3 regions of the Streptomyces sp. NPDC089799 genome follow, and region 2 is predicted to be linked to each of the others. Evidence: riboswitches for the same ligand, from Rfam matches in the RefSeq annotation. Region 2 holds a riboswitch; each other region holds the start of a gene.
The links. A riboswitch is a leader RNA that binds a small molecule or an ion and turns the genes downstream of it on or off. The one in region 2 is predicted to bind thiamine pyrophosphate.

Region 1 (3,268 bases), on a different contig from region 2:
AGCGGAACGCGGGCTGACGCACCGCTCGAAGACGCACCGCTCCGAGACGCACTGCGGGTTGACGCACTGCGGACCGGCGTACCGTTCCTTCCTCTTCATCCGCCTCGCCCGCGCCTGCCCGCCTCAGCGCTTGCGACGGCGGCCGCGCCCGCCGCGGGCCCGCCCGGAAGGGCCCGCCCCGGCGGGCGCCCGCGGTCCCGGGCGGTCGGCGGAGACCACCAGGGCCGCCAGCACCGTGGTCACCGGAACCGAGGCCACCAGCCCGATCGACCCCACCAGGGTCCGTACGATCTCCTCCGCCACCAGTTCGCTGTTGGCCACCGACCCCATGCTGCTGTTCGCGATCGAGAACAGCAGCATCAGGGGCAGTGCGGCACCCGCGTAGGCCAGGACCAGGGTGTTGACCACGGACGCGATGTGGTCCCGGCCGATCCGGATGGCCGCCCGGTAGAGGGCGCGCGGCCCCATGTCCGGGTCCGCCTGGTGCAGTTCCCAGACCGCCGAGGTCTGGGTGACCGTCACGTCGTCGAGGACGCCCAGCGATCCGATGATCACGCCGGCGAGCAGCAGGCCGCTCATGTCGATGTCCGGGTACAGGCCGTGGATCAGCCCGGTGTTGTCGTCGGTGTTGCCGCTCAGGAACGCCCAGTCGATGAGCACCGAGCCGAGCAGCCCGATCAGCAGCAGTGAGACCAGCGTGCCGAGCACCGCGACCGAGGTGCGGGCGGTGACCCCGTGGCACATGTACAGCGCGATCAGCATGATCGCGCTGGCTCCGATGACCGCCACGAGCAGCGGGTTCGACCCCTGGAGAATGGCCGGCAGGATGAACAGGGTGAGCACGCCGAAGCTGACCACCAGGGCGACCAGGGCGAGCAGTCCGCGCATCCGCCCGACGACGACCACCGCGATCGCGAAGACCGCGGCCAGCATCAGCATCGGGAACTTCCGGTTCACGTCGATGACCGAGTACTGCAGGTCGCGCGGGGCGTCCGGGGCGTAGGCGACCACGACCTCCTGCCCGTCCTCCAGCTGCCGCGGGGCGCCGGGCTGGACGATCTCCACGAAGGTGCGGCCCTTGTCGGGGCCGCTGCCGACCTCGACGGTGGCCTTCTTGCAGGTGGGGTTCCGCCCGGCCCGGGCCTTGGCCCCTCCGGGGGCCGAGGCGTCGCCGGTGGGCGGCGCCTGCGTCGCGACATTCACCGATTTGCAGTCCACGATTTGCAAATCGGTGACCTTGGCCTGTTGGGTCTGGCGGTCGAAGCCGACCCCGGTGCGCTCGTGATCGGGGGCGCCGCCCGGCCACAGCGCCACCAGGCCGACGAGCACGGCGGTGGCGAACGGGATCAGGATGGCGGAGATGACCCTGCGCAGGTGCCGTGAGACCGGGGCGGCCGGCCCGTGGCCGTGACTGTGGCCGTGCCCGTGCCCGTGCCCATGGCCGTGCCCGCTTGCCCGAGCACGGTCGCGCTCGTGATCGGGATCGTGACCGTTCCCGTGATCATGCTCGTGACCTGGGCCGCGGCCATGGCCGTCCATGGACCGGCCGGACTCGTTCGGGGGCTGAACCGATGTCGTCACGGGCCGATCATCGCAAGAGATACGGGGGCCCACTGTTCAGCACGCCACAGGTGACGCTAGCGTGGGGGGACCTTTGCACAACGCGGGAGCTCGGAGCACCGGGCTGAGAGGACGCTGATCACCGTACGCGCACCGAACGGGGCGTACGGGAAGAGGCTGCGTCGACCGCCGAACCTGTTACCGGGTAATGCCGGCGTAGGGAGATAGGTCTCATGACCATTCAGGACGACGCACGCACGCCTGCCGCCGACCAGAACGGGCGTACGCCCGGCTGGCACAAGGGCTACGTCGAGGGCTCCCGCCCCGACCTCCGGGTGCCGGTCCGCCAGGTCCACCTCACCACGGGCCGGGACGTCACGCTGTACGACACCTCCGGTCCGTACACCGACCCGCAGATCGACACCGACGTCCGTCGCGGTCTCGCCCCGCTGCGCGAGAACTGGATCATCAGCCGCGGAGACACCGAGGAGTACGCCGGCCGCCCGGTCCGGCCCGAGGACGACGGCATCAAGCACACCTCGCCGCGCGGTGGCCTCAAGAACCTCGACGCGGTCTTCCCCGGCCGCCCGCGGCTGCCCCGGCGCGGCCGTGACGGTGCCGCCGTCACGCAGCTCGCGTACGCCCGCCGCGGCGAGATCACCCCGGAGATGGAGTTCGTCGCGATCCGCGAGAACGTCTCCGCCGAGGTCGTCCGCGAGGAGATCGCGGCCGGCCGCGCGGTGCTGCCGGCGAACGTGAACCACCCGGAGATCGAGCCGATGATCATCGGCAAGAAGTTCCTGGTGAAGGTCAACGCCAACATCGGCAACTCCGCCGTCACCTCCTCCATCGAGGAGGAGGTGGAGAAGATGACCTGGGCCACCCGCTGGGGCGCCGACACGGTCATGGACCTCTCCACCGGCCGGAACATCCACACCACCCGCGAGTGGGTGCTCCGCAACTCCCCCGTCCCGATCGGCACCGTCCCCCTCTACCAGGCCCTGGAGAAGGTCGACGGCAAGGCCGAGGAGCTGACCTGGGAGATCTACAAGGACACGGTCATCGAGCAGGCCGAGCAGGGCGTGGACTACATGACCGTCCACGCCGGCGTGCTGCTGCCGTACGTGCCGCTGACCGCCCGCCGCAAGACCGGCATCGTCTCCCGCGGCGGCTCGATCATGGCCGCCTGGTGCCTGGCGCACCACAAGGAGAACTTCCTCTACACCAACTTCGAGGAGCTCTGCGAGATCCTCGCGACGTACGACGTCACCTACTCGCTCGGTGACGGCCTGCGCCCCGGCTCCATCGCGGACGCCAACGACGCGGCGCAGTTCGCCGAGCTGAAGACGCTGGGCGAGCTGAACACCATCGCCAAGCGCCACAACGTGCAGACCATGATCGAGGGCCCGGGCCACGTCCCGATGCACAAGATCAAGGAGAACATCGACCTCCAGCAGGAGATCTGCGAGGAGGCGCCGTTCTACACGCTCGGCCCGCTGACCACGGACGTCGCCCCGGCGTACGACCACATCACCTCGGGCATCGGTGCCGCGATGATCGCCTGGTGGGGCACCGCGATGCTCTGCTACGTCACGCCGAAGGAGCACCTGGGCCTGCCGAACCGCGACGACGTGAAGACCGGTGTCATCACGTACAAGATCGCGGCCCACGCGGCGGACCTGGCGAAGGGCCACCCGGGCGCGCAGGA
Region 2 (3,268 bases):
GGACGCCCAGCGGCAGCACGATCAGCAGGGCCACCGTCAGCAGCACTCCGCCCAGCAGCGCCCACTGGCCGGCGCCGCGCGGCCGGTGCGCCGTACCGGACGGGTCGACCAGGCGGAGCGCGGTCTCCCGGCGGCGGACCGTACGGGCGTGGACCGCCAGGATCAGGGCCATCGCGGTGAACTGGATCATCGTCAGGACCGCGGCCGTCGGCAGGTCCAGCAGCTGGGCGGTCTGCCGGTAGACCTCCACCTCCAGGGTGGCGTACGCGGGTCCGCCGAGGATCTGGACGACGCCGAAGGAGCTGAAGGTGAAGAGGAAGACCATCAGGGCGGCGGCGGCCACCGCCGGGGCCAGCGCGGGCAGGGTCACCCGCCGCCAGGCGGCGAACCGGCCCGCTCCCAGCACCCGGGCGGCCTCCTCCTGGCGCGGGTCGAGCTGGGCCCACAGTCCGCCGACGGTCCGGACGACCACGGCGTAGTTGAAGAAGACGTGCGCGAGGAGGATCGCCCAGACGGTGGTGTCCAGGCGGAAGCCCCACAGCTCGTCGGTCAGGCCGTTGCGGCCGACCAGGGCCAGGAAGGCGGTGCCGACAACCACGGTCGGCAGCACGAACGGGACGGTGACCACCGCCCGCAGCACTTCCTTGCCCGGGAAGGAGAACCGGGCGAAGACGTATGCGGCGGGCAGCGCGATCAGCAGGGTGAGCACGGTGGAGACGACGGCCTGCCAGGTGGTGAACCAGAGCACGTCGGCGATGTCGGGCCGGCCCAGCACCTCCGCGATGCGGCCGAACTGCCACCCCTCGTCGGTCTTGAGGCCGCGCCCGACGATCGAGGCGACGGGCCAGGCGAAGAACACCGCGAAGAAGGCGACGGGCAGGGCCAGCAGGCCGAGCCGGAGCAGGGTGCCCCGGCGGGCGGCCGCGCGCTCCGCGGCCGCCGCCTTCTTCCCGGCTTTCCCGGCGCCTACTTCACGACGAGCGACGTCCACGCCTGGACCCACTGCTCACGGTTCTTGGCGATGGTGTCCGGAGCGACGTTCTCCGGCTTCTCGATCAGCACACCGTGCTTGGTGAAGACCTCGGGCAGCTTGGCGTCCTTGACCACCGGGTTCACGAACATGTTCAGCGGCATGTCCTCCTGGAACGCCTTGCCGATCATGAAGTCGATGAAGGCCTTGCCGCCCGCCTCGTTCTTCGCGCCCTTCAGCAGACCGGCGAACTCGATCTGGCGGAAGCAGGTGCCGGTGGAGACGCCCGTCGGGGCCTCGGCCGGCTGCGGCTCGGAGAACAGCACCTCGACCGGCGGGCTGGAGGCGTAGGAGACGACCAGCGGGCGGTCGCCCTTGGCCTTCTTGCCGCCGGCGGATCCGGAGAACCGCTCGTTGTACGCCTGCTCCCAGCCGTCGACGACCTCGACGCCGTTGGCCTTGAGCTTGCTCCAGTAGTCCTTCCAGCCGTCCTGGCCGTACTTGCCGACGGTGGCCAGGAGGAAGCCGAGGCCGGGCGAGGAGGTCGCGGCGTTCTCGGTGACCAGCAGGTTCTTGTACTCGGGCTTGACCAGGTCGTCCAGCGTCTGCGGCGGGGCGAGCTTCTTGTCCGTGAAGTACTGCCTGTCGTAGTTGACGCAGATGTCGCCGGTGTCGATCGGGGTGACCCGGTGCTGCTTGTCGAGCTGGTACCCGGCTCCCACCGCGGCGAGGCCCTTGGCCTCGTACGGGGTGAAGATGCCGTTGTCGAGGGCCTTGGAGAGCATCGTGTTGTCGACACCGAAGAACACGTCGCCACGCGGCTTGCCCTTGGTGAGGATCTCCTGGTTCAGCGCCGCGCCCGCGTCGCCGCTCTTGACCACCTCGACCCGGTAGCCGGTCTGCTTCTCGAACTCCTTCAGGACCTCCTTGGAGGGGTTGAAGGAGTCGTGGCCGACCACGGTCACCGTCTTCGGCGCCGCTCCGCTGCCCGCGCCGGCGTCCTTGTCGTCGCCGCCGCACGCGGTGAGCGTGGTCACGCCGAGCGCGGCGGCGAGCGCGGCCCCCGCGATCTTCTTCGTGGTGTTCACGGATGTTCCTCCTGGGGTGTCCAGGAGAAGACGCGGCCCCGCCCGGGCGCTCGGTGGAGCGGGGCACCCGGGCAGGGCGCAACAGCTTGAGGTGGTGACCGAACTTCCTACCCGGAATGACCCGGGCGAGGTTCAGAGGGTCTGCGGCCTGACGGTTGCCGCACTCTCAGCGCTGTGGCGCTCCCCTGTCGGAATATGCAGATGTACGGGGGCCAGACTACCGTTCGCTCGCGGCGAGCTGACCGCAGGCTCCGTCGATCTCCTGGCCGCGGGTGTCACGGACGGTGACCGGCACGCCGTGGGCGGCGATCGCCTGGACGAACGCCCGCTCGTCCTCGGGGCGGGAGGCGGTCCACTTCGAGCCCGGGGTCGGGTTCAGCGGGATCAGGTTGACGTGCACCCGCCGGCCCTTGAGCAGCCGGCCCAGCAGGTCGCCCCGCCACGCCTGGTCGTTGATGTCGCGGATCAGGGCGTATTCGATGGAGACCCGGCGGCCGGACTTCTCGGCGTACTCCCAGGCCGCGTCGAGCACCTCGCGCACGTTCCAGCGGGTGTTCACCGGGACCAGGGTGTCGCGCAGCTCGTCGTCGGGGGCGTGCAGCGAGACGGCGAGGCGGCACTTGAAGCCCTCGTCGGCGAAGCGGTGGATGGCCGGGACCAGGCCGACGGTGGAGACGGTGATGCCGCGCTGGGACAGGCCCAGGCCGTCGGGCTCGGGGTCGGTGAGCCGGCGGATGGCTCCGACCACCCGGTTGTAGTTGGCCAGCGGCTCGCCCATGCCCATGAAGACGATGTTGGAGAGGCGGGCCGGGCCGCCGGGGACCTCGCCGTCGCGCAGCGCCCGCATGCCGTCGACGATCTGGTGCACGATCTCGGCGGTGGACAGGTTGCGGTCGAGGCCGGCCTGGCCGGTGGCGCAGAACGGGCAGTTCATGCCGCAGCCGGCCTGCGAGGAGATGCACATGGTGACCCGGTCGGGGTAGCGCATCAGCACGGACTCCACCAGGGTGCCGTCGTGCAGCTTCCACAGGGTCTTGCGGGTGGTGTCGTCGTCGCAGGAGATGTGCCGTACGACGGACATCAGCTCGGGCAGCAGGGCCTCGCGCAGCTTCTCGCGGGCGGCGGCCGGGATGTCGGTCCACTCGGCGGGGTCGTGTGCGTACCGCGCGAAGTAGTGCTGGGAGAGCTGCTTGGCCCGGAACGGCTTCTC
Region 3 (3,268 bases), on a different contig from region 2:
AGCGCCCGCTCCAGGACCTCCAGGCTCGGCGCGCCGCCGGTGCCCATGATCAGACGGGAGGAGAAGGTCCGCCCGCCGAGGGAGAACAGGTCATCAGCCATGATCGCCTCAGCCTCCCTGGACCGCGGTGAGGATCTCGACCCGGTCACCCTCGCCCACCGGCGTGGCCGGCCACTGCCCGCGCGGTACGACGGTCTCGTTGAGCGCGGCCGCGACCCCGGACGGGGCCGTGGTGAGGGTCGCCACCACCAGGTCCAGCGTGGTGCCCGCGGCGACCTCGCGGGGCTCGCCGTTGACGGAGATGGTCATGCGTAGGACTCCTCTCGGGCGGCCGCCGCCCCGACGGGGCCGGGGGAGAACCGGCGGGGGGTGAACGGGCGTGCCACGTCCGGGACTTCCCCGGTGGCCAGGACCTCGGCCATGACGTCGCCGGTGACCGGGGTGAGCAGCACCCCGTTGCGGTAGTGGCCGGTGGCCAGGTGCAGTCCGGGCAGTTCGGTGGGTCCCAGCAGCGGGGCGTTGTCCGGGGAGCCCGGCCGCAGCCCGGCCAGGGTCTCGGTCAGCGGGAGTTCGGTGATGCCGGGCACCAGCTCGTGGGCGTCCCGCAGGAGTTCGTAGACCCCGCCCGCGGTGACCGTGGTGTCCCAGCCGAGTTCCTCGCTGGTCGCGCCGACGACGAGTTCGCCGTTCTCCCGGGGCACCAGGTAGACGTGGCTGCCGCGCACCACCGCGCGGACCGTCCGGGACAGGAACGGCGCGTACGCCGGCGGCACCGTGAGCCGGAGCACCTGCCCCTTCACCGGGCGCACCGGCGGCACGACCTCGGCGGGGACCCCGTCGAGCCGGCCGCTGAGGCTGCCGGCGGCCAGCACCACCTGGTCGGCGGCCGGTTCCGTGCCGTCGTCGAGGAGGGCGCCGGACGCCCGGCCGGCGGTGACCGCCAGCCGCTGGGCGGCGGCCCGGTGGAAGACCACGCCCGCCCGCTCGCAGGCGGCCACCAGGGCGGCGGCCAGCCGGCGCGGGTCGACCTGGTGGTCGCCGTCCACGCGCAGCCCGCCGCGTACGCCGGGCGCCAGCATCGGCTCCAGGCGGCGGCACTCGCGTCCGGTCAGCCACTCCGAGGCGAGGCCGCAGCGCCGCTGCAGGGCGTGCAGTTCGCGCAGGTGGAGGCGGTCGTCGGAGTCCAGGGCCACGGCGAGGGTGCCGCAGGCGCGGTAGCCGATGTCCAGTCCGCCGCTCGCCTCGCCGAGTTCCGCGGCGAACTCCTCGTACCGGGCGGCGGAGGCGAGGTTGAGGCCCAGCAGGGTCTCCTCGCCGTAGTGCAGTTCGGTGACGGCGGCGAGCATGCCGGCCGCGACGCGGGCGGCGCCGCCGCCGGGCGCCGGGTCGGCGAGCGCGACGGACATGCCGCGCCGGGCCGCCCGCCAGGCGGTGACCAGGCCGATGATGCCGCCCCCGATGACGAGGACGTCCGAGCCGGCGGCCGGGCCACCGGATCCGTGGGTGAATGAACGCATGGGCGTCGAGCCCCTCCCTTCGCCGGCATGACCCGGATCAGGTTCGTACGGTCGGAGGCCGGCCAGCCTCCCTCTCAGTCCGGTGCGCCCGGACTCCCGCGGTTGGATACGGTGGCCACCCTACCCCCGCCGCAAGGCCCGGGTAAGGTCGCCCGGCCGTCGCCACTTCCTGACGTGGCGTCAGATAGTTAGGGTGTCGGACGTGAGCAATCAGATCGAACAGACGGACCAGAAGGCCCCCGCGGACGCGCCCGCCGCGGGCGGAGCGGTGATCGTCGGAGCCGGAATGGCCGGGGTCCAGACGGCCGTCGCCCTGCGCGAAGCGGGGTACACCGGCCCCGTCACCCTGATCGGCGCCGAGCCGCACCAGCCCTACGACCGGCCCCCGCTCTCCAAGGCGGTCCTGCTCGGCGAGTCGGAGGGCTCCGCCTTCGACGTGGACTTCGAGGACCTCGGCATCGAGCTCCGGCTCGGCCTGGAGGTCACCGGCCTGCGCCCGGAGGCGCGGGAGCTCGACACCGCCGCGGGCCCGGTCCCGTACGGCAGCCTGGTCCTCGCCACCGGCGCCGAACCCCTGACCCTGCCGGGCTCCGAGGGCGTACCCGGAGTGCACCTGCTGCGCACCCTGGACGACGCGGAACGGCTCCGGCCCGTACTCGCCGCAGCCCGTGACCTGGTGGTCGTCGGCGCGGGCTGGATCGGCGCCGAGTTCGCCACGGCCGCCCGCGCGGCCGGCTGCGCGGTCACCGTCGTCGAGGCCGCCGACCGGGTCCTGGCGGGGGCACTGCCCGACGAGGTCACCGGCCCCATGGCCGACTGGTACGCCGAAGCCGGGGTCCGCCTGCTCACCGGCGTCAAGGTCGCCTCGGTCGAGCCCGGCCTGGTCCGGCTGGCGGACGGCCGCGAGCTGCCGGCCGGCGCGGTGGTGGTCGGCATCGGCGCCCGCCCCGCCACCGGCTGGCTGGCCGGCACCGGCGTGGAACTCGGCCCGGACGGCTCGGTCACCACCGACGACCGGCTGCGCACCTCGGTGCCCGGGGTGTACGCGGTCGGCGACTGCGCCTCCTTCCCGTCCGCGCGCTACGGCAAGCGGCTGCTGGTCCACCACTGGGACAACGCGCTGCAGGGGCCGCGCACGGTCGCCCTGAACATCATGGGCGGGGACCGGGCGTACGACCCGGTGCCGTACTTCTGGTCGGAGCAGTTCGGGCGCTTCGTCCAGTACGCAGGCCACCACGCTGGTGCCGACACGCAGCTGCTCCGCGGGAACCCGGCGGACGCCGCCTGGTCGGTCTGCTGGCTCCGTGACGGCGCCCTGGTCGCCCTCCTGTCGGTCGGCCGCCCCCGGGACATCGCCCAGGGCCGCCGCCTCATCGAGTCCGCGACCCCCGTCGACCCCGCGAAGCTCACCGACCCGGCGGTCCCCCTCAAGTCCGCCGCGGCCTGACCCGTCCACGGGGCTCGGCGCCCCCGGACGGGCGGCTCGGGTACCGGGCGCCGCCGGGGGATGGCAGGCTTGACCGCGTGACCGAGATTGACGCAAAAACCGACGCTCTCGTCCCCGAGTGGCTCTACCTCCCCGACATCGCCGAAATGCTCGACGTCGAGGTGACCCGGATCCGCCAGCTGGTCAAGGAGGGCCAGCTCATCGCCGTACGGCGGGGCGAGAACCGGGCGCTCCAGGTGCCCGCCGCCTTCATCGACGGCGACAAGGTGGTCAAGGGCCTCGCCGGGACCCTGACCCTGCTCCG

Region 1: linked by a shared signal. The riboswitch ahead of thiC (phosphomethylpyrimidine synthase ThiC) and the one ahead of AB0O36_RS20160 (thiamine ABC transporter substrate-binding protein) in region 2 are both predicted to bind thiamine pyrophosphate.
Region 3: linked by a shared signal. The riboswitch ahead of thiO (glycine oxidase ThiO) and the one ahead of AB0O36_RS20160 (thiamine ABC transporter substrate-binding protein) in region 2 are both predicted to bind thiamine pyrophosphate.

What each region holds. Positions count from the first base shown of each region.
Region 1 covers NZ_JBFBGR010000007.1:109,207-112,474, forward strand. Annotated here, with positions in the region: gene AB0O36_RS09435 (SsgA family sporulation/cell division regulator) at 1-17, shown strand, start outside; gene AB0O36_RS09440 (YibE/F family protein) at 124-1,614, opposite strand; TPP riboswitch at 1,654-1,800, shown strand; gene thiC (phosphomethylpyrimidine synthase ThiC) at 1,794-3,268, shown strand, end outside.
Region 2 covers NZ_JBFBGR010000017.1:75,465-78,732, reverse strand. Annotated here, with positions in the region: gene AB0O36_RS20165 (iron ABC transporter permease) at 1-886, opposite strand, end outside; gene AB0O36_RS20160 (thiamine ABC transporter substrate-binding protein) at 967-2,058, opposite strand; TPP riboswitch at 2,145-2,255, opposite strand; gene rlmN (23S rRNA (adenine(2503)-C(2))-methyltransferase RlmN) at 2,276-3,268, opposite strand, start outside.
Region 3 covers NZ_JBFBGR010000012.1:181,648-184,915, reverse strand. Annotated here, with positions in the region: gene AB0O36_RS16275 (thiazole synthase) at 1-101, opposite strand, end outside; gene thiS (sulfur carrier protein ThiS) at 109-309, opposite strand; gene thiO (glycine oxidase ThiO) at 306-1,517, opposite strand; TPP riboswitch at 1,515-1,627, opposite strand; gene AB0O36_RS16260 (FAD-dependent oxidoreductase) at 1,804-2,964, shown strand; gene AB0O36_RS16255 (Rv2175c family DNA-binding protein) at 3,042-3,268, shown strand, end outside.